Regions from separate parts of the Rarobacter incanus genome, predicted to be linked through region 2. Evidence: predicted binding sites of a transcription regulator. Region 2 holds the regulator's gene; the other holds the start of a gene.

Region 1 (16,142 bases), 450 kb from region 2:
AACTCGTAGTCGTCGACGATGAACCCAACATTCGCGAACTGCTCATCACCTCGCTCCGCTTCGCCGGTTTCGAGGTGCACGGAGCGGCGGACGGCAGTTCAGCCCTCCAATTGGTGACAGATCTGCAACCCGATCTGGTCGTGCTGGACGTCATGCTGCCTGACATCGATGGCTTTACCGTCACCCGCCGACTGCGGGAAAAGGGCGTGCATACGCCGGTGCTCTTCCTGACCGCTCGCGACGACACGCAGGACAAGATCAACGGCCTGACTGTCGGCGGCGACGACTACGTCACCAAGCCGTTCAGCCTGGAAGAGGTCGTCGCCCGGATTCGCGCGGTGTTGCGACGCACCAGCCCCGAGGCCCCGGAGGACGACGCCATTTTGCGGTTTGCCGACCTGGCGATGGACGAGGATTCGCACGAGGTGACCCGCGCCGGGCAGATGATTGAGCTGTCGCCCACCGAATTCAAGCTGCTGCGATATCTCATGCTCAATGCTGGTCGCGTCCTATCCAAGGCCCAGATCCTCGACCACGTGTGGGACTACGATTGGGGCGGCGACGCTAACATCGTCGAGTCGTACATTTCCTACTTGCGGCGCAAAATCGACCACGTCAAGACGGAGGACGGCAAGGAGGTCGAGCCGCTCATCCACACCAAGCGCGGTGTCGGATACCTGATGCGCCAACCGGTCAGCCGCTGAGCGGCCCGGATCGGCACACCGACGTGGATTTCCCCGGCACCCCAGGCAAACCCCGCGAGAACGCGGCGGCAACGCCCGCGACCCAGCCTGCCCCACCCGCCGCGCCCGCAGAGGCGAGCGACGGCCTGGCGCGCTTCCAGCCGCAGGCACCGCACAACGAGGCGGCGCCCCCCGGCGCCGGCGCAGCAGGTGAACTACCCGGCGGCGCAGCGACCCCGCAGGGACCCGGACGCGCGGGCGACGCATCGGCCAACGATGCCCCGGAACGGGGTGGCGCAACCGCCGGTTCGACCGTCACGACGCTGCGCCGCGCCTGGGCGCGCGTACCGCTGCGCATTCGCCTCGTCTCGGTTATCACACTGCTGCTGGTGTGCGGCATCGGTGCCGTCGGAACGTTTTCGACGATGCAAATCGAACGACTGCTGCAGCGCCAGATCGACGAGCGGCTCTTCGACAACGCCACCAGCCTGTACAACCGCGGCGAGGTGGCATCACTGGAGGCCGCCACCGGCACCAATCCGCTGCCTACCGACTACTGCTTCGCGCTGGTCATCGGGACGCAACCATCGACCGCCCAGTCGCAGTACCTGTGCGCCAAGAGCAACGTCGCTGCCAACGGCATCCCCTCACTGGACGGTGCGCCGATTTCGACAACGGGCCTGACCACCGCGTTCACGACGCGGGGAATCACGCCTCCGGGCGGCACAAAGCCAACGCTATCGACGCCCACCTGGCGCGTGGTTGGCATTCCTTTGCAGGGAATTTCCGACGCCCACACAGCGGATATGGCGTACGTCGCACTGCCCCTCACCTACGCGGTTCGCACGGGGAACCAGGTCCGCGTGGCCTTTGTGCTGACCACGATGGCAATCGCGCTGGCCGGGGCGGTATTCGGGTACTTTGCGGTGCGCACCTCCCTCAAGCCGCTGCGGCGCATCGAGGCCACCGCCGCGCGAATCGCGGAGGGGGACCTATCGGCGCGCGTGCCGGCGATGCCGCAGAGCACTGAGGTGGGGTCGCTCGGCCATTCGCTCAACGTGATGCTGAGCCAGATCGAGGCCGGGTTCGACGCCCGTGAACGCTCGGAGGCGTCCATGCGCCAGTTCGTTTCGGACGCCAGCCACGAACTGCGCACGCCCCTGGCCACCATCCGCGGCTACGGCGAGCTCTACCACATGGGCGCGCTGACCTCGCAGGAAGCGATGGATGACACCATGCGCAGAATCGAGGACTCATCGCGGCGCATGGGCATGCTGGTCGAGGATCTGCTGGCCCTGGCCCGCCTCGATGAGGGACGAGCGCTCCGCCACGACCCCGTCGATCTTTTCGCGCTAGCGCGCGACGGGGCGATGGACCTTGGCGCCCTGGACGCGACGCGCAGCGTGCGGGTGACCGCATTGGACGGTTCGGACATAGATCCGGGCGACGCCCTCAGCGGCCGCGCCGTCGTCATCGGGGACGAGGACCGCCTGCGCCAGGTCGTGATGAACCTGGTGGGCAACGCCGTGCGGCACACCCCAACCGGCACGGCCGTCGAGCTCGGCGTCGGCACGCGCGGGGACATGGGCGTCATCTTGGTTCGCGACCACGGTCCCGGCGTATCCGCCGATCAGCTCCCGCGCCTCTTCGAGCGGTTCTACCGCGCCGATTCCTCGCGGGACCGGCGTTCGGGCGGGTCCGGCCTGGGACTTTCGATCGTGGCCGCAATTGCTGCATCGCTGGGCGGTTGCGCGGCGGCGTCGAACACCCCCGGTGGCGGGTTGACGATCGAGGTCGAGCTCCCGCTCGCTACTTCTTGAGCTTCGCGCGCAGCCGCACGATTTCGGCTTCCAGGTTCTCGCGTGCCTGCTTCTCCCAGGCCGCGGCACCGGGCGACAAGAAGATACGCTTGCGCCCCTGGATCTTCTCCAGGATTCGCAGCCGCGTGGTTATGTAGTCGTCCTCCGGAATGTCGCAGTACTCGTCGCGGATCGCGGTCATGTAGGCGCGGTACCGCTGCGGTGATTCCGCCAGAACCGCCAGGTCGGCATCGAGCAGCACGTTCGCGTCGCTGTCCTTGGGCCCCGCGCCGCCCGCCTGCTGGTGAACGGCGTGCACCAGTTCCGCGACCCGCTCGATGTTCGCCCCGGGGACGCCAAGCGCCGCAAGCTGCTCGCGCGCCAGGTTGGCGCTGGCCGCCGAATTTTCCCCCGCCCTGTTCTCGTAGGCGGACACCGAGTCCGCGGTGAACACGGCCCCGTGGTACCACGCGGCGAGGCGCACGGCGTTGGCGTCGTGCGCCTCCTGGGCAAGCTCGTCCACCCGCCGCAGGACGTCAATGAGATGGGTGATGCAGTGGTACTTGCGCGAGGGGTCGTCCCACAGCACCAGCAGGTCATGGGCGGTTGCGAGCAACGCCGCGTCGGACACGGTGGCGCCCTCCGCGTGGCATGCGCGCACCCATCCGGTCAAGAGCCACGAGGGTGCCGTGTCGGCGTGTATGGGCATGCCCCAAGCGTTGTCCACCGCGTGCCATATTGCAAACCGCGGTGCCCGAACGGTGGGATAGCGCCCGCAAGAAACGAGGGGTGCCACCCGGCAAACCCGGGTGGCACCCCTCGTGTGTGCAACGTTACGTTGCGGGCCTAGAGGCCGCGGATCAGAATCCGCCGCCGAAGTCCTCACCGCCCGGAGCGGCGGGTGCGGCCTTCTCCGGCTTGTCGGCCACGACGGCCTCGGTGGTCAGGAACAGGGCCGCGATCGACGAAGCGTTCTCCAGCGCGGAGCGGGTGACCTTAACCGGGTCGGTGACGCCTGCGGCGAGCAGGTCCTCGTACTCGCCGGTTGCCGCGTTCAGGCCGTGGTTGGCCGGCAGCGAGCGCACCTTCTCGACGACGACCCCGCCCTCAAGACCGGAGTTGGCGGCGATCTGCTTGAGCGGAGCCTCGATGGCAACCTTCACGATGCGAGCACCAGTTGCCTCGTCGCCCTGGAGTTCAAGGGTTTCGAAAGCAACGTTGCCGGCCTGGATCAGCGCCACGCCACCACCGGCGACGATGCCCTCTTCAGCGGCAGCCTTCGCGTTGCGGATAGCGTCCTCAATGCGGTGCTTGCGCTCCTTGAGCTCGACCTCGGTTGCGGCACCCGCCTTGATGACCGCGACACCACCGGCGAGCTTGGCCAGGCGCTCCTGGAGCTTCTCGCGGTCGTACTCGGAGTCGGACTTCTCGATTTCCGAGCGGATCTGCTTGACACGGCCGGCGATCAGCTCTGCGTCCCCGGCACCCTCAATGATGGTGGTCTCGTCCTTGGTCACGACAACCTTGCGGGCCGATCCCAGCACGTCCAGGCCAACGGTTTCCAGCTTGAGCCCAACGGTTTCGGAGACGACCGTGGCGCCGGTCAGAATCGCGATGTCCTGCAGGATCGCCTTGCGACGGTCGCCGAAGCCAGGAGCCTTGACGGCAACGGACTTGAACGTTCCGCGGATCTTGTTCAGCACCAGGGTTGCCAGGGCCTCACCCTCGACGTCCTCGGCGATGATCAGCAGCGCCTTGCCCTGCTTGATGACCTGGTCCAGCAGCGGCAGCAGGTCCTTGACGTTGGAGATCTTCGACTCGACCAGCAGGATGTACGGGTCTTCCAGAACCGCTTCCTGGCGCTCGGGGTCGGTCTCGAAGTAACGGGCGAGGAAGCCCTTGTCGAAGCGCATACCCTCGGTGAGCTCAAGCTCGAGGCCGAACGTGTTCGACTCCTCGACGGTGATGACGCCTTCCTTCTTGACGGTCTCCATCGCTTGCGCGATCAGGCGACCGATCTCCTCGTCACCGGCCGAAATGGCGGCGGTTGCCGCGATCTCGTCCTGCGATTCGATGTCCTTGGCCAGGGAGTGAAGCTCGCGGGTCACGGCGGCGACTGCCTTCTCGATGCCCTTGCGCAGAGCGATCGGGTTGGCGCCGGAGGCCACGTTACGCAGGCCCTCCTTCACCAGTGCCTGGGCCAGAACGGTTGCGGTCGTGGTGCCGTCACCGGCAACGTCGTCCGTCTTCTTGGCAACCTCTTTGACGAGCTCGGCGCCGATGCGCTCGAACGGGTCCTCGAGGTCAATTTCCTTAGCGATGGATACACCATCGTTGGTGATCGTGGGTGCGCCCCACTTCTTGTCGAGAACGACGTTGCGTCCCTTGGGTCCCAAGGTCACCTTGACGGTGTCGGCGAGCTGGTTGAGCCCACGCTCGATACCGCGACGGGCTTCCTCATCGAAGGCAATGAGTTTTGCCATGGGGAGTGTTCCTCCATTTGTGGCTGGTCGGAGTGATCACCCGGTGCCCGCGACGGACGGCCCGCGCCGCGCGTTCACATCACGCGCGACATCGAACCTCACCGGATGATCGGCAAATCTGTCACTCTCAGTCCAAGAGTGCTAACCCCATTATTGGCACTCTCCACTGGCGAGTGCAAGATGAATGCGCCGATGTCGCTACGCTGTGAGCGTGAAAAGGAGCGTTGGCGCCGCGGACACGCGCAGCCCGTGGCGGCGCGGCGCGCGCGCGATCGGAGTCGCCGTCGTCGTTTCGCTGCTGGGCACGTCTTGCACGCCCGCCGCGCCAACGACCGCGCACATCGCCCTTATCTCCGCCGGGGTCCGAGTCGAACCCGATGGGACGCGCACGGAGATTCCGGCCGGGGAAACGGGGGCGGGGGCCTCGTTGGAAGAAATCCTGTGGCTGGGCGAGGGCACGGTGCCCGGCGCGGGCACGCGCTACGAGGCACTGGCGCGGCGCGCGCTGCTTGATCTACGGGCGCTGACGGTGCCCGTACGCCTGGACGACGGAACGCAGGCGTTCGCCGCTGTTGCAGGCTGGGACCCGAAGTGGCGCTATGTGTGGCCACGCGACGGCGCCTTCGCGGCGGTCGCATTCGCGCAGACGGGGCACCTCGCACAGGCGCGAGGGATCCTGCGGTTCCTCGGCAGCGTGCAGGGGGACGACGGCGCGTTCCAGGCGCGCTACCTGCCCGACGACTCGGGGCGAGTGCCCGATGCGCGCCCGCAGCAGTACGACGCCGCCGGGTGGGCGATGTGGGCCACCGCGATGGTGCGGGCGCAAATCCCCGCCGCGGACGTGGCCGCCTTCGATGCGGAAACAGCGCCCCTATTGCGCCGATCGGTGGGGTACCTGTTGCGCACCACGGTGGACGGGACGCGGCTGCCCCCGGCCTCGCCCGACTATTGGGAGACCCGCTCCCACCGCGTTACCCTCGGTACCGCCGCATCCGCGCTGATGGGGCTGGAGGCCGGGGCCGATCTGGGGATGGTCGCGCCAGGTGTCGTTGCGCGCTACCGCGAGGTGGTTGTCGCAGCCTTCGGCTCCTTCGGATACCCGCGGGATCGCGGGTACCTGGGCAGCATCGGCCAAACCGCGTCCGACGGCGCGACCGCGTTCATCGCCCCGCCGTTCGTGTCGAGCGCACTGCCCGGAGCCACCCAGGCCCGCAAGGACGCCCTCGCCGCGATGATGCGTCCCGCTGGCGGCCTTGCCCCCGGCGGTTCCTGGCGCAACGACGGGATTTCCTGGACCCCCTCGGTGGGTGTGAACGCGCTCAGCGCGGCCTACAACGGCGATCCCGCCGAGGCCTACGCTTGGATCGACTGGATCGGCGCACACCTGACCACGGTAGGCTCTATTCCCGAAAAGGTGCTGGCGGACGGCTCCCCGGCCGCCGTCGCCCCCCTGGGGTGGAGCGACTCGCTGGTGCTGCTGACGCTCATCCGGTTGGAATCGGCGACGCGAGATTCCTAGTTGCGGTAGTCGCTCGCCAGGATCGCGGAGACGGAGCCCGTCAGCGCGGGAACCTTGAGGGTCTTCGATATCCCGAGCGTCTTGGCGACGCTCTTCGCGTTTGCCTCGTCGGCATCGGTCTTGAAGTAGACGACCGACGCGCTGACCGCGTTGCCCTTGTAGTTCGTTGCCGTCAGGCTGGACCATCCCGCGGCCTTCAGTTTGGTCGTTGCGCCCGCGGCCAGGCCCTTTGTGCTGGTCGCGTTCAACACGCGAACGGCCGTCGACTTATCGACGGTTGCCTGCGCGCTAGCGGCGTCGCTGCCCGCTTCGTCGTTGGCCTCGTCCTTCGTGGCGTCCTTGTCCTGGCTTGCATCCGCTGCCGCGTCCTTGCCGGCGTCAGCATCGGTGCTTGCATCCGTTCCGCCCTGGGTTGCGGCGGTCGACGCCGAATCCGTTGCCGCAGACGTCGTTGCGCTCGACGTCACGGTCTGCGACTCGATTCCGACGGTGTCAGCGATCTCTTCCGAGGTCAGTCCCAAGAGCGATGGGCCATAAGTCGCTGCCGCATACCCCAAGCCACCCGCCAGGACCAGGACGATGAGTGCAACGATCCACGCCTTGGCCCGCGACGGTTTGGCGCGATGCGCCCCCTGGGGCCCGCCGTCAACTGAGGCAACGTCAAACTCGTCCGCGGGATATTGGTATTCCTTGGTCACCAGCACAGGTTACCGGTAATTGCCGTGAAGGTGGCGTTAGCGCGCTTCAATTGCGCCGGATTACTGACGAGTTCCCCGCCTCCCGCTGCTCCGTTCACGCTGGCGCGCTTCGCGCATCCTGCGCAAACGCTTTACCAGCAGCGGCTGCGCGGCGAGCGCCGCGGGCGTGTCTATGAGTTTGTTGAGAAGCTGATAGTACTGCGTGGGACTCATTGCGAATTCCGCCGCGATGGCCTGCTCCTTGGCCGCCGCAAACTTCCACCATCCCCGTTCGAATTCGAGGATCGCCATCTCCATTTCGCTGAGGCCAGGCGCCTCGCGGTCGGCTTCGAATTGCGGCTCAGACATGGGTTCCATGGTAACCGCCCGCGGGGCATCTTCCTCCTGGAAACCGGCGTCTGTCAGTTGTGCGTGGGATCGCACGCGCCGCAAAAACACATCGGCCCCCGACCTGTTTTCGCAGGTCAGGGGCCGAATCTCGCGGAGCCGCCTGTCGGGTTCGAACCGACGACCTTTCGCTTACAAGGCGAATGCTCTACCAACTGAGCTAAGGCGGCGCGCGCCCAGACTACCGAAAATCGGTGCCCGAGTCACGTTCGGGTTGGCGGCAGGTCGAAAGCGAGCGGGGCTACGCCCGCACAACCTGCCGCCAACCCCGCGCAAGCGGCTGTCCGTTACGAACCAACGGCCGCGTCCAAGGCGGCCTTGAACGCATCGGCGTCCGTTGGGCTCCCCGCGTACTTCGTGTTGTTGATGATGATCGTCGGGGTGGAGAACGACCCGTCCTCGCCCGCCGCCACGGTGTTTTGCGTGGCCCGCGTGTAATTGTTGATCGTCCAGTCGATGAATTCCCCGCCGACGCTCGCGGCGGCGACGGTGTCGGATACACCGGCTTGCTTAGCGAGGTCCACGATCTCGTCGTCGGTCAGCCCCGACCCGGACTCGTCGGGCTGGTTGTCGTACAGGGTCTGGTTGAAGGCGAGCGCCTTATCCGGCTCGTTTTGCGCAACGTAGGCGAAGGCGCCGGCCGAACGCGAAGAGTAGGCGGTCTTAGATCCCCGCGACAGCATCGACAGCGGGTGAATCACGACGGTGATTTTGCCCGCTTCACGGTACTCGTTAAGGGTCGGATTGTTGGTTTCCTCGAACTTGCCGCACCAGGGGCACAGGAAGTCCGCGTAGACCTCCACGTTGATCGCGCCCTCGTTGGTGGTTCCGGCGATGCCATCCTTGCCGAATGGGATTCCGCCGTTCACACCAGTGGCGACGGTCGGGCCCGCAGCGTCTGCGGAGACAGTGTTTTTCTTGTTGCCATTGACGACGACAACCGCGATGAGCGCGGCCACGAGAATCAGCCCCAAAATGATCGAAAGCAGCGTTATTCGCCGCACGCGCGCTTCCTTCTTGAGTTGTTCGGCGCGCAGCGCCGCGGCCTTGTTCTTCGCCTGCTCACGAAGCTCAGATTTGGATGGCTGATTTGCGGCCATGTTTGCTATCTCCTGCTGGTCGGGTTGCTGCACTCACGATAGGTTGCGCCCCGCGGGGCGGCGCCCTTGGCGCAAGCAATCGTTGGGATCGGACGGATGCTATCGAAATAGCCTGAAAATTTGCCGGGCCTGTGAGCTCCCCTGCCGGAATCTTTGATTATGAACGAGTTCTTCACCACACCAGGTGCGGCGGACCGGGAAATGGCGCCCACACCGGGACATGGCTGCTCACCATCAGCTGCCACAGGATGAAGGTTACCAACGCGCTGACAACCCAGGCCGTGGCCGTCCCCCAACCGCGCGGGATCACCTTGTTGACGACGATTCGCGCACCCAATCGCGTCAGCCCGGTCAGCGGCCCGAACCACATCAAGACGAAGACCACGACGGCCGACCCCAGGAGAACCCATTGATAGGCCTGCGGGTCGCTGTCGGGCCCCGCTCCCACGACCACCTTGTGGTTGTCAAGCATCCACCACGCAAGGCCGCCCGTGGGGAGCAGGCCCGCGATCGTGACCAGGACCGCGGGCACCGCGCCCACGAGCGCGCGGATGGCGAGCCACGGCGCCAGCAGCCCCTGCACAACGCCATCCGAACCCGAGATGCCGCCGCGCGCCTCGCGCCGCGAGTGCACCGAGTCGAACACGACCCCGACCAGCCGGAACACGAGCCAGGCAATCCCAAAGACGATGAGCACGGGCCCCGGCCAGCTGGCGGCGGCCACCAGCAGCGGGACCCCGAGCGCCAGCGTCGCCCAGGTGCGGTGGGCAACGGTGGGGCGCACGTAAAACTCCGCGGGTTCGTCGACCAGGTCCGCGTCCGCCTCGGCGCCGCCGTCGTCGCCCGCGCTCGCGGCGGCGCCCGGGTCGACGGCGGCGAGTCCTGCGGACGCCGCTGCCATCACGCGGGTGTCGCCACCCGCGATCACACCGGGGGCGCTTTGGCCGGCCCCTGGCGGGGCCGCGGCCGCGCCAACGGGAGACGGGGCACTCGTCGGGGAAATGACCGCCGTTGCGGCGCCCGCGTCCACCACGGACGTGGCGGCATCAGCGGGCAAGACCGCGGGATCACCTTGCAACCAGGCCAACCGCAGCTGTTCGACCACTACGCCCGGGGGCGTGCGCTCGTCGGGATGGGGGTTGAGCGCGCCGAGCAGGGCGCGCGCCGTGCGCGGCCCCAGCCCCGCAAGGTCGACCTGCCCGGAGCGGGCCCGCGCCAGGACGGCATCGATCGGCCGCACCCCGAACGGCGGCCTGCCCGTCGCCGCGAACGCAATCATCGCGGCCCAGCCCCACCAGTCCGTCGCCATGGATGGCTCCGCGCCCTCGACCAGTTCGGGGGCCAGGTAGGCGGGGGTCCCCATCACCAGGCCCGTGCGGGTAACGCGCGCGTCCCCGACGGCCTGCGCGATCCCGAAATCGATGAGCACCGGGCCGTGCGCTGAAATCAAGACGTTAGAGGCCTTGAGGTCGCGGTGAATGACGCCGGCGGCGTGCACCGCGGTCAAGGCCTCATAGAGCTGATCGGCGAGGTTGAACAGGTCCTCGGCCCCGAGCTTGCCGCCCGCGTCGATTTCCTCCTCGAGGGTGGGCCCCTCTATCAGCTCGGTGACGATAAACATTTCGTCGCCGTCGGCCTCCGCATCGATCACGCGCGCGACGCCGTGATGACGGATCCGGCTGAGCACCTTGATCTCTCGCTGGAGGCGCTGGCGCGCCTCGGCGTCCGCGATGACAGACGGGTGCAACGTCTTCATCGCAACTTCCATGCCATCCGCATCGCGCGCACGGTAAACCGCACCCATCGCCCCCGACCCCAGCGGCGCAAGGATGCGGTAGCCGCCGATCATGGTCCCGGGCGCCAACCCGACTCGTTCCATGCCAACACATTATCGGTTGTTTGCCGACCGTGAACGGTGGCGTGCCGAATCCGAGTGCGCGCCGGTTGGTGGATCGCCGCCGCGACGCATCCTCCCCGAATCCGTCTCGATTCGTCCGCTACCGCGCTCTCCCACACGCCCCAATCGCCGTTTTTTGGATATGGTGGACCAAACGCCTATCAAGGAGTGGTCCACGCATGGCAAAGCCTCAGCATGATCTGGTCGTTGTAGCAAACAGGCTCCCGGTCGATCTCAGACTCGGCGAGGACGGCAGCGCGACGTGGAAAAGGGCGCCCGGCGGGCTTGTGACCGCGCTGGCACCGCTCATGCAGTCCAACGAGGGCGCCTGGGTCGGCTGGACCGGCACCGCGGACCTAGCAATCGACCCGTTCGACGACGACGGGATCTGGATGGTCCCGGTCTCCTTGTCGGACAAGGAAATCAAGGAATACTACGAGGGGTTTTCGAACGACACCCTGTGGCCTCTTTACCACGACGTGATCGCGGCGCCCGCGTTCCACCGCGAGTGGTGGGAGACCTACAAAGAGGTCAACGAGCACTTCGCATCTATGGCGGACTACGCCGCCGCGGAGGGCGCCACCGTGTGGATTCAAGACTACCAATTGCAACTGGTGCCGCAGCTGCTGCGCGCCGCCCGCCCCGACCTGCGGATCGGGTATTTTCACCACATCCCGTTCCCCCCGCTCGAAATCTACTCGCAGCTGCCCTGGCGCAAGCAGGTGATCGAGGGACTGCTCGGCGCCGACCTGGTGGGTTTCCAACGCAACGGCGACGCGGCAAACTTCCTGCGCTGCGTGCGGCGACTGACGGACCACACCACCTCCGGCCAGCAGATCGACATCGACGATTCCGAAGACCGCCTGGTACGCCGCGCCCGCGCCGCGGCGTTCCCGATCTCCATAGATTCGGGGCGCTTCAACAAGCTGGCCAAGACACCCGAGGTGCGCGCCCGCGCGCAGGCCATCCGCGAAGAGCTTGGCAATCCCGAATGTGTCTTGCTCGGAGTCGATCGCCTCGATTACACCAAGGGCATTTTGCACCGCATCAAGGCCTTCGGCGAGGTACTGCAAATGGAAGAAATCGATCCCGCCAAGGTCACGCTCATCCAGGTGGCGAGCCCGAGCCGTGAAAACGTCGACGCCTACCAGCAGCTGCGCGAAGACGTGGAGATCCAAGTTGGCCGCATCAACGGCGAATTTGGCGGGATTGGGCACGCGGTCATCAACTACCTGCACCATTCCTATCCCATGGAAGAGATGGCGGCCCTGTACCTGGCCGCCGACGTGATGCTGGTCACCTCGCTGCGCGACGGGATGAACCTGGTCGCCAAGGAGTACGTCGCGGCCCGCTCCGACGACCGCGGCGTGCTGGTCCTTTCCGAATTCACGGGCGCGGCCGAAGAACTGCACGGCGCGCTACTGATCAACCCGCACGACATCGAGGGCACCAAGGCGCAGATACTCAAGGCCGTCAAGATGCCGGTCGCGGAGCAGCGCCGTCGCATGCGCCGCCTGCGCCGCCGCGTGCTCACCGACGACGTCGCGAAGTGGTCCAACACCTACCTGGCGACGCTCAGCGACGTTGTCACCAGCCAGCCCGAGCGCGTCGATACCCCGCCATCCGGGACGCTGGGGAGCGACCTGCGTTCCGCTCTAGAAGAATTTTCGGACGAGCGCTCCCCCCTCCTTATCGCATCGGATTTCGATGGCGTGCTGGCGCCGTTGGTGGATGACCCGTCCACGTCGCGGACAGTCCCGCGCGCGCAGCGCGCGCTGCGTCGCCTCGCGGCGTTGCCGCAGTCCCAGGTGTCGCTGGCGCTGGTATCCGGGCGCAGCCTGGAAACGCTGGCACAGCTGAGCGACGCCCCGGTGGGGACCGAGCTGATAGGGTCGCACGGCGCCGAGCGCGGGCGCATCACCGAAGCGGGGCTGGTCCGCGACCAATTGCAGCTCTCCGAAGGCGAACAATCACAACTGCGGCACGTCACCGAGGGCCTGGAAGAGATCGCGGCCCGGCATTCCGGGGTGTGGGTGGAAAAGAAGCCGGCGGCGTCCGTCCTGCACACGCGCATGTCCACCCACGACGGTGCCGAGCAGGCCTCGGCCGCCGCCATCGAGCTCGCCACCAGGCTGGGGCTGCGCCCCCTCGAAGGCAAGAACGTTGTCGAGATCCCCGTCATAGAGTCGACTAAGGGCCGCGGGCTGGACGCGCTGCGCGCCGAACTCGGATCGACCCACGTCCTGTACATGGGCGACGACGTGACCGACGAGCACGCCTTCGCCGTCCTGGGCGACCACGATCTCTCCATCAAGGTCGGTCCGGGGGATTCCATCGCCCGGTACCGGATCGCCGATAGCTCGGCGGCGGCCTTGGTGCTCGAAAGGCTGGCCGGGCTGCTCGCACCGCTGACCAAGCCCAAGGGCAAACCGCGGGCGCGCAAGAGCTGATCGGGTCCGCGGGCAGCTGCCGCCGCAGGTGACATCCGCCACATGCGAGCGGAGAACTCGTCCCATCTATTCCAAATCGTGGGCGGCCGCGCTAGGCTTGTGCATGTCGGGAAAACAACCGATAACAACACAATATCCATCCATTCACAACGGATCGTCCGGCACGTACCTGCCGGTGAAGGGAACGCATCATGGCTTCCGTGACTTTTGATCACGCCACCCGGATCTACCCGGGAACAGACCGCCCCGCGGTCAACGACCTCAACCTCCACATCGAAGACGGCGAGTTTCTGGTCCTAGTTGGCCCGTCCGGCTGCGGTAAATCAACATCGCTGCGCATGCTCGCTGGCCTTGAGGACGTCAATTCGGGTCGCATTTTGATCGGCGACCGCGATGTCACCCACGTACAGCCCAAAGACCGCGACATCGCGATGGTGTTTCAGAACTACGCGCTCTACCCGCACATGACCGTCGCCGAAAACATGGGCTTCGCGCTGAAGATCGCGGGTGTCGACAAGGAAGAAATCAGGAAGCGCGTCGAAGAGGCAGCAAAGATCCTGGACCTGACCGAGTACCTCGGCCGCAAGCCCAAGGCACTGTCCGGAGGCCAGCGACAGCGCGTCGCGATGGGACGCGCGATCGTCCGCCAGCCGCAGGTCTTCCTCATGGACGAGCCGCTGTCAAACCTTGACGCCAAGCTCCGCGTATCAACCCGCACTCAGATCGCATCGCTCCAGCGCCGCCTCGGGGTCACAACCGTCTACGTCACGCACGACCAGACCGAGGCCCTGACCATGGGCGACCGCATCGCGGTCCTCAAGGACGGGTTGCTGCAGCAGGTCGGCACCCCGCGCGAGATGTACGACACCCCGGTCAATGTGTTCGTCGCCGGGTTCATCGGGTCCCCCGCGATGAACATCGGCACTTTCGATGTGGCCGACGATGTCGCCCTGATCGGTGGTGCCCGCGTGCCGCTCCCCCGCTACGTGCTCGGAGAGTTGGCCAACGACGGCACCAAGAAGGTCACGATCGGGTTCCGCCCCGAATCGCTCGACATTGTCCCGCAAGAGGACGCCGGTGCCATCCCGGTCTACGTCAACCTTGTCGAAGAGCTGGGCTCGGACGCATTCGTATACGGTACCCTTGCTTCGGAAACAACCGGCCAGCACGTGGTTCCCCAGGGACAGGAAGTCATTGTCCGAGTGAACCCGCGTGCGGTTCCCGCCAAGGGTTCGGTCATCTACGTGAAGATCCGCTCGGGTCAAGAGCACATCTTCTCGTCCGTCACCGGGGAGCGCATCGCTTCCGCGTGACGCAGGTGGACGCTGGCCGACGTCGCTTTCAGTAATTCGGTCGCAGGCACGCCGTGACCGCTCAGGTCATGGCGTGCCTGCGTTTCACGGCCCGCGCGGGTACCCCCCGCATCCGCGCGGCCGCGATCGGAACATCCGCCGCGCAGCGGCCACCACCAGGAAGGAGATCGGCACGATATGGCAACGGAACTCCAGATCACATCAGCGTCGGCCGACCCCGACCTACTCGATCTGCCGTGGGATGTCGCATTGGCGCAATGGCCCGCGAGTGTGCTGGCCGCGCTGCCTCGGGGTCTGTCGCGGCACGTGGTGCGGTTTGTGCGCATGTCGGGGCGGGTCATTGCGATCAAGGAAATCTCCGACATCGTCGCGCACGGCGAATACGAGCTGCTGCGCAAGCTCGATCGGATGGACGTTCCCAGCGTCGTCCCGCTCGCGGTGATCACCGGGCGGGTGGATGCCGACGGCAATGCGCTCGAGGCCGCGCTGATCACCGAACACCTCCAGTATTCCCTTCCCTACCGCTCGCTGTTCAGCCACATCATGGGCGCGGACACCGCGACCAGGCTGATCGACGCGCTGGCGGTGCTGCTGGTGCGCCTCCACCTTGTCGGCTTCTACTGGGGCGATGTGTCGCTGTCCAACACGCTCTTTCGCCGCGACGCCGAAACATTTGCCGCGTACCTGGTGGACGCGGAGACGGGCGCGCTCTACCCCAAACTCACCATCGGGCAGCGCTCGTACGATGTGGACCTCGCGCGCACCAACATCATCGGCGAATTGATGGATCTGGAATCAGGCGGCGTACTGGACGAGGGCACCGACCTGATCGCCATCGGCGATTCCCTCGTTGAGCGTTACAACGAGCTGTGGGACGCGCTGACCCTCGAAGAGTCCTTTTCAAAGGATGAACGCTGGCGCGTCAACGAGCGGATCGAGCGAGTCCACTCGCTCGGATTCGACGTCGACGAGCTCGCCATGTCCACCGAAGACGGCGGCCGGCGCGTGCGCATCCGCCCCAAGGTCGTCGAGGCCGGTTACCACTCGCGCAGGCTGGCGCAGCTCACCGGCCTGGAGGTGCAGGAGCATCAGGCCCGCCGCCTGCTATCGGATCTGGAGCACTACTGCGCGTTCGGCGAGAATCCGGGCTCCTCCGAGACGAAGCTGGCGCACCAGTGGCTGACCGAGGTCTTCGAACCCACGATCCGGGCCGTCCCCGTGGCGCAACGCGGCAAGCTTCAGCCCGCCCAGCTATTCCACGAGGTTCTTGACCACCGCTGGTTCCTTTCCGAGCAGCAGTCGCGCGACGTCCCGATAATCGAGGCGGCGCGCTCATACGGTCATTCGGTGTTGCCGACCCGCGAGGCGGAGCAGGCGATCTTGGGGCTGACCCCCGAGCAGGCGGCGTCCATGGACGACGAGGCGATCGCCCGCGGTGTGGTGGACGACGACCTTGCCGAGGGCGACCTAGCCCAGCTGGGCCCCGACCTGTAGGGCGGGCGCCGCGCCGCGCGCCTAACCCGCCCCGACAATCGCTATTCGGTGCGCTGCTTCGCCACCTCGTAGAGGGTGATCCCCGCCGCAACGGCGGCGTTCAGGGATTCCACGCTCGCGGCGATGGGAATGGAGACGATCGCGTCGCAGGTCTCGCGCACCAGGCGCGAAAGGCCCTCGCCCTCCGCCCCGACCACGACCACCAGCGGGTCCGCCGCGAACGGAAGCGCCGCGAGCGGCACGTCGCCCCCGGCATCAAGCCCGATGACAAACACGCCGGACTTCTTCAGGTCGTTGAGGGTGCGCACCAGGTTGGTCA
Region 2 (16,142 bases):
TGTCGCAGGAATGCTGCTCCTGGCCGTGGTCGCCGTCGGGTGCTTTCTTATCGTCCGCCAGGCGCCTGCCGTGAAATGGTACACGCAAGCCTATGTGATGCCACTGCTGCGTTGGTATGGCGGGGAGTCGGGGAAACGAGTGTGTCAACAACCCCGATCGGAGCGTTCCGGCCGCCATGCCCGAAGCGCTAGGCTTAACCGATGAACGCAGCGACTCCGTCCGCGACCTCGTGGGACAAGGCCGTGCTAGCCCCCGTGGTGTTGGTCAGCGGTGCCGAGGGCCTCTTGGTCGATCGTGCGGTGGCGCAGTTGCGGGAGCAAGCCGTCTTCGCGAATCCGGAATTGGAGCGCACAACCGTCGATGCCGCCGCATACCAGGGCGGGAACCTGGAGGTCCTCACCAGCCCGTCGTTATTCGGCGAACCACGCTTCATCGTCATCGACAATGTGCAAGCCTGCACCGATCCCCTCATCCCGGACGTCATCGCCTACCTTGGCTCGACCGAACCCGACGTGTATCTGGTCCTGGTCCACCGTGGTGGCGTGCGTGGCAAGAAGCTACTGGACGCGCTCAAGGCCGCCAAGGTGCCGCGGGTCGTATGCGATGCGATTAAGAAGGACGCGGACAAGGCACAATTCGTTGCCAGTGAATTCAAGCGCAGCAAGCGTCGGGCCTCGAGCGATGCCGTCGACATGTTGGTGCAGGCGGTGGGATCCGACCTGCGCGAGCTCGCAGCCGCGTGCGCCCAGCTCATCAACGACACCGAGGGCATGGTTGATCTCACGAGCGTCGAACGATACTACGGCGGTCGGGTGGAGGTCAGCTCGTTCCGCGTGGCGGATGCGGCCGTCGCCGGGCAACCCGCGGCCGCGATTGTCGCGCTGCGGCACGCATTGGCTACCGGATCCGACCCCGTCCCGTTGGTTGGAGCGCTGGCATCGAAGCTGCGGACCTTGGCTCTCGTCGCCTCGCACGCGGGCAGCCCCGCTTCCGCGGCCAAGGACTTGGGTCTAGCGCCCTGGCAGGTGGAACGATCCCGGCGCGATCTGCGCCACTGGACGCCCACAGGTTTGGCCGAAGCAATCGTCCTGACGGCGCGGGCCGACGCCGAGGTTAAAGGGATGTCGCGGGATCCCGTTTTCGCCGTCGAGCGCGCTGTCCTGGCCGTTGCGGCGCGCGCTGGCGCACAAGCGAGGCGGCGCTGACGGCCCGCCGGACCGGATAGCAGAAACAGAGAGGTCGGGGCCGCGAACAAGCGTTCACGACCCCGACCTCACAAGCCAGGAACCGAGTGTCAGGCGTTGTTCACTGCCTTGGCAAGAGCCGACTTCCGGTTCGCAGCCTGGTTGGAGTGAATAACACCCTTCGACACAGCCTTGTCGAGCTTGCGCGAGGCAGCGGTCAGAGCCGCCGTGGCGGCTTCCTTGTCGCCGGCCTCGACAGCTTCGCGCACCTTGCGGACGTGCGTCTTGAGTTCGGACTTGACCGCCTTGTTGCGCAGGCGCGCCTTCTCGTTGGTCTTGATCCGCTTGATCTGGGACTTAATGTTCGCCACGTTTGGACTCTCTTGTGTGTTTTCGCGGGTGCGAAATCTGACAGGTCATTGAAGGCTCTCCCGCTTCCGGGACTGGGGTGGGGAACCCGTGGAGAGGAAGCGGTGTTGTGCCAGCCGACCCAGCGGGCACACAGCGGTAAATGTTAGCACGGAAGTATTTGTTTGTCCCGCGGTTGCGCCACGAAACGATTTTGGTACTCGGATGTTACACACACGGGTTACCGTCTAACTATGGCAGCCGTCTTCGATCGTTACGAACAGGGTGCGCCCTGGGACGAAATGTTCTCCCGCGACGCGAAACCGCACCGCGCCAGCGTGCCGCTGCACCGGATTTTGCAGGCCCTATCGCCGGGCGAAATCCAGGCTCGCGCGGACGCGCTTGCCCGCAGCTACGTGAACCAGGGCGTGACTTTTGACTTTGCGGGCGAAGAGCGACCATTCCCCCTCGACGTTGTGCCTAGGGTCATTGACGCCGTCGAATGGCAGACGATCGAGTCGGGCGTCGCCCAGCGCGTGCGCGCGCTCGAGGCCTTTCTCGATGACGTCTACGGGCAGCAACAGTGCGTGCGCGACGGCGTCGTTCCGCTCACATTGATTCAATCCTGTTCGGAGTTTCACCGCGAAGCATTCGGTGTGATCCCCGCGAATGGGGTCAGGGCCCACGTTTCGGGAATCGATCTGATCCGAGATGCCGACGGACAGTTTCGGGTTCTCGAAGACAACGTGCGCATCCCGTCGGGCGTCTCTTACGTCGTTTCCAACCGGCGGGCGATGGCGCAGTCGTTCCCCGAACTCTTCGCGCAGCTGCGCATCCGGCCCGTCGATGGGTACCCGCGCCATCTCTTGCAGGCCCTGACCAAGGCGGCCCCTGCGGCCGCGAGCGCGGAACCGACGGTCGTGGTCCTCACCCCGGGCGTCTTCAACTCCGCCTACTTCGAACACTCCCTGCTGGCACGACTCATGGGCGTTGAACTGGTCGAAGGCTCGGACCTCTTCGTGGCCTCGAACCGCGTGTGGATGCGCACCACGGAGGGGCGCCGCCGTGTCGACGTCATCTATCGGCGCGTGGACGACGAATTTCTCGATCCGGTACATTTCCGTGCGGATTCACTGCTGGGCGTGCCGGGGCTCCTCAACGTTGCCCGCCAGGGCAACGTCACCATTGCGAACGCCGTAGGCAACGGGGTCGCCGACGACAAGCTCGTTTACACCTACGTCCCGGACCTGATCCGCTACTACCTGGCGGAGGAACCGATTATCCCGAACGTTCAGACATGGCGCCTCCAAGAACCGCAATCCTTGTCCGAGGTGCTGGACCGGTTGGATGAATTGGTCGTCAAGCCGGTCGACGGATCCGGAGGAAAGGGTATCGTCGTCGGCCCCGCCGCCTCACGAAAAGAACTCGATGAGTTGCGCGCAAAGCTGGTCGATGACCCCCGCGGATGGATTGCGCAACCGGTCGTCCAACTGTCGACGGCACCCACCTGGGTGGATGGGCACCTGGCCCCCCGCCACATCGATCTGCGCCCGTTCGCGGTCAACGACGGCGACGACGTGTGGGTGCTGCCCGGCGGCCTGACTCGCGTGGCGCTGCCGGAGGGGCAACTGGTCGTCAACTCGTCACAGGGCGGCGGGTCGAAGGACACCTGGGTGCTGGGAACGGGGCGGGGCCGGCGCCCCGATAAGCCCGCGGCAACGGGGTATTCGCGAGTTGCCGAAAGCGTGCCGCTGACCACCAACCCGCACGATTCGACGGTGGCCTCGTTGGCTCTCAACCAACAGCAGCAACAACAACAGCAAGCTAGCGACATCGCATCTGGGGGGCCGACATGCTGAGCCGCATCGCCGAATCGCTGTTTTGGATCGGAAGGTACGTCGAACGCGCCGACGACACGGCGCGGATCTTGGACGTGCACGTCCAGCTGCTCTCCGAGGACCCGTGGGCAGAAGAAGACATGGCGTGCCGATCGTTGCTAACGATCATGGACCGGCCGGTGCCGCTCGACGGCACGCTCGTGACGAAGTCCGACCTGCTGGAAATCCTTGCCCACGACCGCGACAATCCATCCGCCATCGCCGGGGCGTTGATCGCGGCGCGAGAAAATGCCAGGCGCGCCCGGGAAATCGTTTCCACAGAACTGTGGGAATGCCTCAACACCACCCGCAACGGCGTCGTGGGCTTGATCCGCAATTCGACGCCGCACGACTACTTTTCCTGGGTGCGGGAACGCGCTGCGGTCGTTGCCGGCGTCCAGGATTCCGGCACAAGCCACGATGAAACCTGGTTGTTTATGATCCTGGGCCGCTCCATCGAACGAGCGGATATGACGGCACGTCTGATCACCTCCCAGGCTCACCTGGGTGCCACCGGCCCGGGGTGGACGACGATGCTGCGATCGTGCGGCGCCTACGAGGCGTTCCTGCGCACCTACCGCGGCCGCGCCAGCGACGAACGTGCCGCGGGATTCTTGGTGCTGGACCGGTTGTTTCCCAGGTCGATCGTGAATGCCCTGACGCGGGCGGAGGAATGCCTGCGCGCGCTCAACCCGAATGAAGACCGATACGGGGTGACGGACGAGGCCTTGCGTGAGCTCGGACTGGCGCGGGTCGCTTTGGAATACGCGCGCCCACACGAGCTGATGAGTGAGCTGCCGACGGCAATGGAGCGCGTCCAATTGGCGTGCGCCGCCGCGTCCGATGCCATCAGGAAGCGGTATTTCCCGACCGAAGTCGCGATGGAATGGGTGGAGGAGGCGCTGTGAACCGCTACGAAGTTGTCCACACCAACGCGTTCAAGTACCAGGACACGGTCCGCGCGTCGTACAACGAGGCGCGCATGATTCCCGTTGCGGGACGCGGTCAACGGATCGTGGATGTCAGCGTCAACATCGATCCGCTGTCATCGCGCTACGACTACACGGACTATTGGGGCACGCGCGTGGTGTCGTTCGAGGTCCTGCGCCCCCACGATCACCTCACGCTCGTCGCCGCATCGTTGGTGGAACTGGCCGGCCCCGAGGGGTTCGATGATCCGAGCGCGACCTGGGAAGACCTGCGCGATCCGGCGCTGTGCGACCGGCAGTCGGTATACCTGACGCATTCGCACGTCACCGTGGTTCCCGACGACGTGCGCGCGCTGGCGCTGGATTGCATCGAAGGCAATTCCCCCCACCAGGCGGCGCTGCTGATCAGCGACGCCATCCGCGACGCGATGGAATACGTTCCGGGCGTGACCACCGTGCACACCCCGGCCAGCGAGGCCTGGCAGGAGCGCAAGGGCGTCTGCCAGGACATCGCACACCTGACCGTCGGGGCGTTGCGCTCGGTCGGAATTCCGGCGCTGTATGTGTCCGGCTATTACGACCCGCGCGCGGCTGCGGATCTAGACCAGGAAACGGTAGTCGGCCAATCCCACGCCTGGGTCGAGTGGTGGGCCGGTTCGTGGCGCCCCTACGACCCGACGAACAGGGTGGTGGCGGGCGACCAGCACGTCGTGGTCGGGCGCGGGCGCGAATACGATGACGTCCCTCCGTTCAAGGGAGTGTTTGCGGGCGGCGGCCGGTCCGAACTGGATGTATCCGTTGCCATGACACTAAAGAATTAGGGACGAGAGCCCCCTCGCCGGGACTTTCGTTCCCCGCCTGCGCCCAAGTCACCCGCTAGCGTTGCCACATTAGTCGCACGTTAGCAAAGGGGTACTTCGATGGCAGATCCGCGCGGGTTCTTGCGGACGCGCAACCGTGAGTTGCCGTTGGACCGACCCGTACCTTTGCGGATACGCGACTTTGCCGAGGTGCACCCCAGCAAGCCCGAGGGCGCGGCAGGCCTGGATATGACCCGGCGGCAGGCCAGCCGCTGTATGGACTGCGGGGTCCCGTTCTGCCACTTTTCCTGCCCGCTCGGCAACCTGGTGCCCGAATGGAATGACCTGGTGCGCACCGGCCACTGGGAGGATGCGGTCGAGCGGCTGCACGCGACCAACAATCTTCCCGAGGTCACCGGTCGGCTGTGCCCGGCGCTGTGCGAATCCGGATGCGTGCTTTCGATCAATGACCCCGCGGTGACCATACGCAACATCGAGGTGGCGATCGCGGAGGAGGGCTTCAGCCGCGGACTGATAACGCCGATGGTGATCAACCGGCACACCGGCAACCGCGTCGCCGTGGTCGGCTCCGGGCCCGCGGGCCTAGCGGCCGCCCAGCAACTCACGCGCGCAGGGCACCAGGTGACCGTGTATGAACGATCCGACGCGCCCGGCGGGCTTTTGCGGTACGGGATACCGGAGTTCAAGATGGCCTCGTCGGTCATTGACCGCCGCATCGATCAGATGATCGCCGAGGGGACGGCGTTCCGGTGCGGAATCGACGTCGGCAAGGACACGACGATCGCCCAGTTGCGAGAGCAATACGAAGCCGTGGTGATCGCGATCGGTTCGCCGACTCCGCGCGATCTGCCGGTCCCCGGGCGAGAGCTGGGTGGGGTCATCCAGGCCATGGACTACCTGGTCCCCGCGACGCGCAAGGCGCTTGGCAAGGACGTGACCGAGCACTACGACGCAAACGGCCTGGACGTGATCGTCGTCGGCGGCGGCGACACCGGATCGGACTGCATCGGCACCGCCGTGCGCCAGGGCGCACGATCCATCACTCAATTGGAAATCATGCCGCAGCCGCCGGCCGGCCGCCCCGCTAACCAACCGTGGCCGATCCACCCAGCAATTTTCAAGGTATCCAGCTCGCACGAGGAGGGCGGCGAAAGGCTCTTCCAGGTGTCGACCAGTCGTTTGCTGGGGGACGAATCCGGCTCAGTGACGCATATCGAGCTAGAACAGGTCGAATTCGACGCGGGACGTTTCGTTCCCATTTCGAGTGCCCCGATCCGGCTGCCGGCGCAGCTAGTGGTGCTGGCCATGGGATTCGTCGGTGTCGATAGGGCCGAGATGGGCCGCGACTGGGGCCTGGGCGTCGATGAGCGCGGCCGCGTGGAGCGCGCGGACGACTATTCGACCCAGGTCGACGGCGTGTTCGTCGCCGGGGACGCCGGGCGCGGCCAGTCGCTTATCGTGTGGGCGATCGCCGAGGGCCGGTCTGCGGCCGCGGAGGTGGACAAGTACCTGATGGGGCGCACGGAGCTGCCGCACGCCATCGGCGCCACGGAGCAGCCACTGCGCGCGTAGCAGTTTGCCGGATAGCGCGAAGCGATCCTCACCCATCGCGGGGGAGCATCACGGCGTTAGCTTCGAGGCGAGCGCTCGGCGTGCCGCATCCTCATCGCCCTCGATCTCGGGGGCCGCGAACCACGGGGAGGTGCGCCCCCACAAGGTCAGGGCCACATCCTTGGACGGCCCGCTGACCTTCGCCACCGGGTCGCCGGGGCCCCACACCCACCGCGCCGCAGTGTCGGTCGACTGGAAGGCGATGGCGGTCGCCGGGGGAGCAAGCCGCTGCAACCGCACCTGGCGGGGCGCCAGCGACGACACGACCTCATCGGTGACATCGTCCCACTGCTCGGCGCTGACCTGGTTGAGCGTTTCGTCCGCGGCGAGGCTGCGGGCAATGTCCGCGGCGTGAATCAGTGTCTCGTTGGCCTGCCTGCGCCACCAGTATCCCGGCGGGCCGGGACCGTCCAGGGTGAGCGCGCGGCGATCCGCGTCCAGGCTCACGCACGAATCCCACAGAATGTTCGCAGCGAAATCGTAGAAGTCGACCAGCGACTCGCGGTCGCGCGGAGCTGCGGGATCGTGCACGCCGATGTCAACCCCGCGCATCATCGCGGCCGCCCACAGGTGGACGGTTCCAAGGTGCAGCGCGACGTCGGCGACCTGCCAGGTTCCGCACCAGGGCACCGGGGCCGAGGGGTCGGCACCCCCAAGAAGGTTCCGGACCCATGACTGGCCAAGGCGCAGCGTCGATAGGTGGTCGGCGGCAGCGGGGTGCGCAGCGGGCCCAGACCAGGTGCTGGGTGCAGTGGCGGCGGGGGGAGGGGAGGCGGGGAACTCGTCGGTCATATGGCAATTATGCGGCCCAGTCATCCCACGACCGCAAACGCGCGAAGGCGCCACGACCGAGGCGGGATTTCGGTGTCGGCGGCGTTGCGCCATTGGTAAGCGCGCGGCAATGCGTTGCGACCGAGCCGGGTTTTCCGTGGAAGAATGGGAGGCCGTATAGCGTCGCCCGCCCACCGGCATGGCGCGCCCGTCGCCCTTACCCCTCACGATTCGGAGCCTGAAAAGACCGTGTCACCAATCCCGAGCCCCGCCACCGCCCGCGCCATCCAACCGGCCGCGACGGCTCCTAAGTTGCTGCGCAACTTCTGCATCATCGCGCACATCGACCACGGCAAGTCCACGCTGGCGGACCGCATGCTCCAGCTCACCGGCGTGGTTGAGGCACGCGCCATGCGCGCGCAGTACCTCGATCGCATGGATATCGAGCGTGAACGCGGAATCACGATCAAATCGCAGGCCGTGCGGATGCCGTGGGCGGTGCGCGATGAAGACGGCACCGAGCGCGCGTACGCGCTCAACATGATCGACACCCCCGGGCACGTGGACTTCACCTACGAGGTGTCCAGGTCGCTCGCGGCGTGCGAGGGCGCGGTGCTCTTGGTAGATGCGGCGCAGGGCATCGAAGCGCAGACGCTTGCGAACCTGTATCTGGCGCTCGACAACGAACTGGAGATCATTCCGGTCCTCAACAAGATCGACCTGCCGGCGGCGCAGCCCGAAAAGTACGCCGAGGAGATTGCCGGTTTGGTCGGATGCGATCCGGCCGATGTCCTGAAGGTTTCGGGTAAGACGGGTGAGGGCGTCGAGGCGCTCTTGGACAAGATCGTTCGGGTGGTGCCCGCGCCGCAGGGTAAATCCGAGGGGCCGTGCCGGGCCATGATTTTCGATTCCGTGTACGACACATTCCGCGGCGTCGTTACCTATGTTCGCGTCGTCGATGGGGCGCTGCGCCCGCGCGAACGCATCGCGATGATGTCGACCAAGGCCGCGCACGAGCTGCTGGAGATTGGTGTCATTTCGCCGGAGCCGATCCCGACGGCGGGTCTGGGCGTGGGCGAGGTGGGCTACCTCATCACGGGCGTCAAGGACGTTCGCCAGTCCAAAGTGGGCGACACGATCACCAGCCTGCAGGCCGGGGCCACCGAGCCGCTTTCCGGCTATTCCGACCCCAAGCCGATGGTTTTTTCCGGGCTCTACCCCATCGATGGATCCGACTACCCGGCGTTGCGCGACGCATTGGACAAGCTCAAGCTCAACGACGCCGCGCTCAACTACGAACCGGAAACCTCCGTCGCGCTGGGATTCGGCTTCCGCGTCGGGTTCCTGGGCCTGCTGCACCTGGAGATCGTCCGCGAACGGTTGGACCGTGAGTTCGGCCTGGACCTAATCTCGACCGCGCCCAACGTCATCTACGACGTCGTCTTGGAGGACAAATCCGAGGTACACGTGACCAATCCCAGTGAGTTCCCCGGGGGTAAGATCAAGGAGGTGCGCGAACCGGTGGTCCGCGCGACCATCCTGGCGCCCAGCGAGTTCATCGGCGCCATCATGGAGCTGTGCCAGACGCGCCGCGGCGACCTGCTGGGGATGGACTACCTGTCGGCGGATCGCGTCGAGATGCGCTACACACTGCCGCTGGCCGAAATCGTTTTCGACTTCTTTGACCAGTTGAAGTCGCGCACGCGCGGATACGCATCGCTCGATTACGAACCGAGCGGCGAGCAGGTAGCCGACCTGGTCAAGGTCGACATCCTGCTGCAGGGCGAACAGGTCGACGCCTTCAGCGCCATTGTCCACAAGGACAAGGCCTACGCATACGGCGTCATGATGACGGCGAAGCTCAAGGAACTGATCCCGCGCCAGCAATTCGAGGTCCCGGTGCAGGCCGCGATCGGTTCGCGGGTCATCGCCCGCGAAACCATCCGCGCCATCCGCAAGGACGTGTTGGCTAAGTGCTACGGCGGCGATATTTCGCGTAAGCGCAAGCTGCTCGAAAAGCAGAAGGAAGGCAAGAAGCGGATGAAGACGATCGGGCGTGTCGATGTCCCCCAAGAAGCATTCATCGCCGCGCTTTCCTCCGAGCAATCGACCAAAGAGTCGAAGGACGCTAAGAAGAAGTGAGCCCCGCATTCCCCTCCGGCCAGGAGGTTCCGGCGGGGGGTCCGTTGGCTGACGGTCAGTTCGGCGATGCCAGCAATCCCTTCGGCGTCTACGTCCACGTGCCGTTTTGCCGCGTGCGTTGCGGGTACTGCGACTTCAATACATACACGGCGACCGAACTGGGTGGGGGAGCGAGCCAGCGGGACTATGCCACGGTGGCCGCCCTGGAAGTCCAGCTGGCAGGGCAAGCGATGCGAGCGGCCGGATACCCCGGCAGGCAGGTAAGCACCGTGTTCTTCGGCGGCGGGACTCCCACATTGTTGCCCGCATCCGACCTGGTCGCCATGCTCGATGCGATCCGCCAGCAGTGGGGCATTGCGCCCGGCGCGGAGGTCACCACGGAAGCAAATCCGGATTCGGTGGATCTGCGCTACCTGCAAGAGCTGGCCGCCGGCGGGTTCACGCGGGTGTCGTTCGGGATGCAGTCCGCGGTGCCGCACGTGCTTGCGACCCTTGAACGCACCCATGCGCCCGAACGCATCGGACCGTGCGTGTCGTGGGCGCGGCAGGCGGGGCTGGACGTATCACTCGACCTGATTTACGGCACGCCGGGTGAATCGTTGGCCGATTGGCGAGCGAGCGTGCGGGCCGCGATCGAGGCGGGACCAGACCACATTTCCGCCTACGCGCTGACCGTCGAGCCGGGCACCAAGTTGGCGGCGCAGGTGCGGCGCGGCGCCGTGGGCATGCCTAGCGCGGATGATCAGGCCGACAAGTACGAGCTGGCGGACGACATGCTTACCGCGGCGGGGTATTGCTGGTACGAGATCTCCAACTGGGCGCGCACGGATGATGCGGCTGATCACCGCTGCCTGCACAACATGGCGTATTGGCGGGGGCACGATTGGTGGGGCGTCGGTCCGGGAGCGCATTCCTACCTCGGTGGCCTGTCCAGGGGGGACGATCAGGACCGACGAGGGCTCCGCTGGTGGAACGTCAAGCACCCGCGCGCCTATGCGGCGCGGGTGACGGCGGGGCTGTCGCCTGCGGCGGGCCTGGAATGGCTCGACCCAGCCGCGCGCGAACTCGAGTCCATGATGCTGGGCATACGCCTTCGCGCGGGGATGCCGGTTCAGGACTTGCCCCCGTCCGCTCGCGCGGAAATCCCCGCATTGATCGCCGAGGGGCTCATCGATGGGCACGCGGCGATCGCGGGGTTCCTGGTTTTGACCCGCAGGGGGCGGCTGCTCGCCGACGGAGTTGTGACGCGACTGACACGCGACTGACGCCCGCAATTCCGCCGAAATGTCGCACGGCCCGCCTATCATGAGGTGGTTTAGGCGGGCGACTACGGGGGCACAACGCGGCGATGGAACAAGGCAGCAAGCGAGACGAAGCGCACCCCTTCGCAGGGCGCATCTACGGCCTCGATGCCATGCGCGCACTCGCCGTCGTGCTGGTGTTGGTCTACCACATCTTCCCGCAATGGCTGCCCGGCGGGTTCATCGGGGTCGACGTGTTCTTCGTCGTTTCCGGCTTCCTGATCACGGGCCTGCTTCTGCGTGAATGGCAGGCGAACGGGCGCATCGATCTGGGTCGCTTTTGGTTGCGACGAGCCCGCAGGCTCCTGCCGGCACTCCTGACCGCGGTGCTTGCGGGCACGGCCATCGCGGGCCTGATCGGCGGGGACATTCTGGTCGGGATCGGCAGGCAGATCGTCGGCGCGCTGACGTTCACTTCGAACTGGTTGTATATCGCGGCCGGGTCGTCCTATGCGTCAGGTTTTAGCCCCGAGATGTTTACCCACCTGTGGTCGCTTGCGGTGGAAGAACAGTTCTACCTGGTGTGGCCGCTCATCCTCACGGTGGTCCTCGGCGTGATGCGTTCGCGGCGGCGCCGCGGACTGCGCGACGCTACCGATGCCAGACCATTGCGGTATGTGGCGTTGGCTTCGCTTTCCATCGCTGCCCTATCGGCAGTCGCCATGGCCATCGCCGGGAGCGTGAAGGACGACCCGTCGGCGGTCTACTACGGAACCCACACGCACCTTGCCGGTTTGATGCTAGGGGCGGCTCTGGCCGCCGCGGTATCGTCTCGAAGCGGATGGCGCATGATTCTGCGCGCCCGGCGCACGGCGCGGGCGCACGTGACGGCCCGCGCGGCGGCGATCGCGGCGGCGGGCATCATTACGGGCACGGCGGCGTACCTGCAATGGTCGTCGGCGGCCACCTACATTTATGGAATCACGCTCGCCAGCCTCAGCGCGGCCGTGATCATCGCCGCGCTGCTGTGCTTGCCCAATTTTGCGCAGCGGGCCGAACGCGGTGCGCTTGCGTGGGTTGGGCAGCGCTCCTACGGCCTCTACCTGTACCACTGGCCGCTCGTCGTTATCGCCTATTACGGCCTCGGCGGCTGGCCCGAATGGGTCCGACAGGTCCTCATCGTGACGCTGACGTTCGTGATCACCGCCCTGTCGTATCGGTTCGTTGAGCAACCCGTTCGCACGCTCGGGTTCAAGCTGACCGCCGTCGGCGCGGTCAAGGCCTTGCGGGCCAACGCGCCCGCGCACACGCGCCGGGTGGTCGCCTCGATCGGGGCCGCCACGATCCTCGCGGTGGGGGGAACGGCGCACGCGGTGGCTACGGCCCCGACGCAAACGGAATTGGATCGGCAGTTGGCCGCCGGGCAGGCTTTCGTGGAGGCGCTGAGCGAACAAGACGCTGCTGGGGCCCGGTCCGCGGATAGCTCCACCAAGAAGACAGGCGACGCCGCGAAAGGCGAGACGAGCGCACCGCAACAAAGCGCTGTTGCTCCCAAACCGATTGGTAAGAACACCACGATTATCGGCGATTCGGTAACGCTCGCCGCTGCCCAAGCACTCGAAAAGGAACTGCCCAAGATCGGAATCCTTGCAAAGGTGGGACGGAGCATGAACGCCGCTCCCGGCATCATCAAGGATCTTCGCGACAGCGGCGAATTGCGCCCCTATGTCGTCATTGCCTTGGCGACAAACTCCACGATCGACGCAGAGATCATTGCCGACGTCGTAAGCGCTGTAGGTAAGGGCCGCGCGATCGTATTTCTGACGGGGCATGCACAGCGCAGTTGGATCAAACCGACAAATAGGGCGTTGCGCGCCGCGCCGAAAAAATACAAGAACGTCTTCGTCGCGGACTGGGACGCTGTTGCCAACGAGCACCCGGGCGCGTTCGGGCCCGACGGCATACATCCGTACCCTAACAAGACCGGAATCTACGCTGACTTGGTCGTGGACGCGCTCAAGGCAGTGCCGGAGACGGTATTTTGACGGGTATGAGTTTCGATCGGTATTCGGCCGACGTGCTTTCGGGCCGCACCCCGCATCACAAAAGAAAACCCGTCAGCGTTGAGGTGCCCGCGCGGCGCGGGCTCGTCGTTGAGGAGGTAATGACCGGATGGGTCGGGGCGGTGGTTCGCGTCGAGAAGTCCGGGGGACAGCACATTGTCGTCCTGCAGGACAGGCGCGGCAGCGTTCGCACGTTCCCGCTCGGCCCGGGATTTTGGATCGACGGCAAGCCCGTCACATTGATTGCCCCCGGAACTAGAACAGCGCTAGCGCGCCCCACGCGTACGGCCTCCGGGTCGGTGGCGGTGCACGATGCTCCCGAGCGCGTGGCGAGGGCTTCGCGGATCTGGGTCGAGGGCACGCACGACGCGGAACTCATCGAACGCATTTGGGGCGACGATCTGCGGATAGAGGGAGTCGTTGTCGAGATATTGCGGGGTGTAGATCACCTCGAGGCCGTCTTGCAGGTCACCGCGCCGACGCCCGATGCTCGCGTGGGGGTCTTGGTAGATCACCTGGTCGCAGGCTCGAAGGAATCCATAATGGTCGAGCATGTTCGCCGGCAGTGGCCGCAAGATGCGCTGTTGGTCGTCGGGCACCCCTATGTCGATGTTTGGCAGGCCGTGAAGCCGGGGGTTATGGGGCTGGAAAACTGGCCGCAGATACCGCGAACTGTCGAATGGAAGCGCGGAATTCTTGCGCATCTGGGACTGGCCCACGCGACGCAGGAGGACGTTGCCGACGGCTGGCGCGCCATCCTTTCGCGAGTCAACAGTTATCGCGATCTCGAACCCGAACTGCTCGGGCCTGTGGAAAACCTCATCGATTTCGTGACTACCGATCCGGAACCGGCGTAAGATTGGCACTCTAAGGATGTGAGTGCCAGGTGGGAGGTGGCCTCGTCCTTGCAAGAACATGCAGCCAGCGCAAAGCAAAATCGCCGAAGGGAGCTTCGTGACGGACACAGGACCGCGTCTAACGACCGCCGAGCGTCGCATTAGCGTCTTGCGGGCCGTCATCGAGCACTACGTCGCAACCCACGAGCCGGTCGGATCGAAATCGGTGGCCGAGGGGTACCGGCTGGGCGTCTCGCCTGCCACCATCCGCAACGACATGGCGATTTTGGAAGACGAGGGGCTCATCGCCCAGCCCCACACCTCTGCTGGCCGCGTCCCGACTGACAAGGGATACCGGCTTTTCGTCGACCGGCTCACGACCATCAAGCCCATGTCGGCGTCCGAACGCCGTGCGGTGGAAGCATTCTTGGGCGGCGGCATCGATCTAGATGATGTGATTGCGCGATCCAGCCAGTTGCTGGCGCAGCTGACCGGGCAGCTTGCGATCGTCCAATACCCGTCCCTGCGGCGCAGTTCGCTGCGTCACCTGGAGCTCGTGGCGTTGTCCGCCGATAGGTTGCTCGTCGTTATCATCACGGACACCGGACGGGTCGAGCAACGCATCACTACTCTCGAATCGCAGGTAACCGAGGAGGACCTGGCCGACCTGCGCGGGGAGCTGAATCGCGCCGCGGACGGCAAGAGGCTGCCCGAACTGGCGACCGCGATCAACGAATGCGCGCAGGCCGTGCGCCCGGCCATCCGGCCGCTCGCTCTCGGGGTGGCGCAAACGGTGCTGGACGCCCTGGGTGAGGAGCGCGAGGAACGGATCGTGGCGGCCGGGGCGGCGAACCTGGCCGACAAGATCGAATTCGGTGGCACGCTGGGGCCGGTCCTTGAGGCCCTCGAAGAACAGGTCGTGCTGTTGCGCCTCTTGACCGAGATGGCGCACGACACGGCTCCGGTTTCGGTCCGCATCGGTAAGGAAACGCAGGTTGACGCGCTGGCCCACGCGTCGGTGGTGACCTCCGGTTACGGTCACGGGGCTGATCTGGTCGCCACGATCAGCTCCATCGGGCCCACGCACATGAACTATCCCTCGACCATCAGCGCCGTGCGCGCAATAGCCCGCTACTTGTCGCGATTCGTCGCCGCATAGCGAACTTACGCCAACACAAAGGACTGCAAGACTCAGTGACTGATTACTATTCCGTGCTCGGGGTTTCCCGCACCGCATCGCTCGAAGAGATCAAGAAGGCTTACCGCAAGCTCGCTCGCGAGCTGCACCCCGATGTCGCCGGCCCCGGGGCGGAGGACCGCTTCAAGGAAGTCACCCACGCCTACGAGGTACTGTCGAACGCGCAAAAGCGCGAGCAGTACGACATGGGCGTTGACCCCAGTGCCCCGGGGGGCGGCGCCGCCGGAGGCTTTGGCTTCCAGGACATCTTCGAGACGTTCTTCGGCGGCGGGGGCGCCTCGCAGGGGCCCGTGCCGCGCACCCGTCGCGGCCAGGATGCGCTCAAGGAGGTCGCGGTTGACCTGCGCGATGCCGTGTTCGGTGCGCAGATAACGGTCCCGCTGACCACGGCGGTAGTGTGCCCGGCCTGCCAGGGCTCGTGCTGCGCACCGGGGACGAGCCCCCAAACCTGCCAGGCATGCCACGGGCGCGGATCGGTCAATCGCGTGGCGCGTTCGATCCTGGGCCAGGTCATGACGTCGGCGCCGTGCGCCATGTGCGACGGACACGGCACGGTTCTGCCCTCCCCCTGCCAGGAATGTGCTGGCCAGGGGCGCGTGCGTTCCGAGACAGACCTGACGGTCGAAATCCCTGCGGGGGTGGAAACCGGAAACCGCGTGCGGCTCCGCGAGAAGGGCGAGGTGGGTCCCGGCGGCGGACCGGCCGGCGACCTGTACCTGCAGATCCGCGTGCTCGATCACGAGGTTTTCGCCCGCCAGGGAGATGACCTGCACTGCACCGTGACGCTGCCCATGACGGCCGCGGCACTGGGTACCGTTATCGAACTCGAAACCTTCGATGGCACGCAGACGCTCGACATCCCACCGGGCACCCAACCCGATGAGGTGCTGACGATGCACGGATTGGGCGTTGGGCGCCTGCACTCTCAATCGCGCGGTGACCTGGACGTGCATGTCGAGGTCGAGATCGCCGAAGCACTCACCGATGAGCAACGCGACTTGCTGCGAGAACTTGCGCGCCTGCGCGGCGAAGAGCGGCCGGCCGCGCGCGTGCACTCGACTTCCAAGGGCGTATTCTCGCGGCTGCGTGAGAAGCTCTCTGGCCGCCAGTGAGCGCGCCC

The links. The regulator HrcA, encoded in region 2, represses chaperone genes, less so after heat shock. The targets are predictions, from matches to a motif close to TTNGCACTCGNNNNNNNCGAGTGCNAA.
Region 1: a site for HrcA is predicted at 5,119-5,145, ahead of groL (chaperonin GroEL). Genes of this name have one in related genera too.

The regions. Positions count from the first base shown of each region.
Region 1 is NZ_VFNV01000001.1:1,135,989-1,152,130, forward strand. It holds gene FB389_RS04845 (response regulator transcription factor) at 1-704, shown strand, start outside; gene FB389_RS04850 (sensor histidine kinase) at 728-2,503, shown strand; gene FB389_RS04855 (HD domain-containing protein) at 2,493-3,191, opposite strand; gene groL (chaperonin GroEL) at 3,343-4,965, opposite strand; gene FB389_RS04865 (glycoside hydrolase family 15 protein) at 5,177-6,484, shown strand; gene FB389_RS04870 (LytR C-terminal domain-containing protein) at 6,481-7,182, opposite strand; gene FB389_RS04875 (DUF3263 domain-containing protein) at 7,243-7,530, opposite strand; tRNA gene FB389_RS04880 (tRNA-Thr) at 7,667-7,739, opposite strand; gene FB389_RS04885 (DsbA family protein) at 7,857-8,669, opposite strand; gene FB389_RS04890 (serine/threonine-protein kinase) at 8,842-10,548, opposite strand; gene FB389_RS04895 (bifunctional alpha,alpha-trehalose-phosphate synthase (UDP-forming)/trehalose-phosphatase) at 10,746-13,016, shown strand; gene FB389_RS04900 (ABC transporter ATP-binding protein) at 13,208-14,329, shown strand; gene FB389_RS04905 (DUF4032 domain-containing protein) at 14,507-15,823, shown strand; gene rlmB (23S rRNA (guanosine(2251)-2'-O)-methyltransferase RlmB) at 15,865-16,142, opposite strand, start outside.
Region 2 is NZ_VFNV01000001.1:685,335-701,476, reverse strand. It holds gene FB389_RS02955 (ComEC/Rec2 family competence protein) at 1-205, shown strand, start outside; gene holA (DNA polymerase III subunit delta) at 202-1,206, shown strand; gene rpsT (30S ribosomal protein S20) at 1,296-1,556, opposite strand; gene FB389_RS02940 (circularly permuted type 2 ATP-grasp protein) at 1,788-3,392, shown strand; gene FB389_RS02935 (alpha-E domain-containing protein) at 3,386-4,318, shown strand; gene FB389_RS02930 (transglutaminase family protein) at 4,315-5,160, shown strand; gene FB389_RS02925 (glutamate synthase subunit beta) at 5,260-6,732, shown strand; gene FB389_RS02920 (maleylpyruvate isomerase family mycothiol-dependent enzyme) at 6,781-7,563, opposite strand; gene lepA (translation elongation factor 4) at 7,792-9,684, shown strand; gene hemW (radical SAM family heme chaperone HemW) at 9,681-10,949, shown strand; gene FB389_RS02905 (acyltransferase family protein) at 11,033-12,970, shown strand; gene FB389_RS02900 (DUF3097 family protein) at 12,976-13,845, shown strand; gene hrcA (heat-inducible transcriptional repressor HrcA) at 13,943-14,983, shown strand; gene dnaJ (molecular chaperone DnaJ) at 15,019-16,134, shown strand; gene FB389_RS02885 (16S rRNA (uracil(1498)-N(3))-methyltransferase) at 16,131-16,142, shown strand, end outside.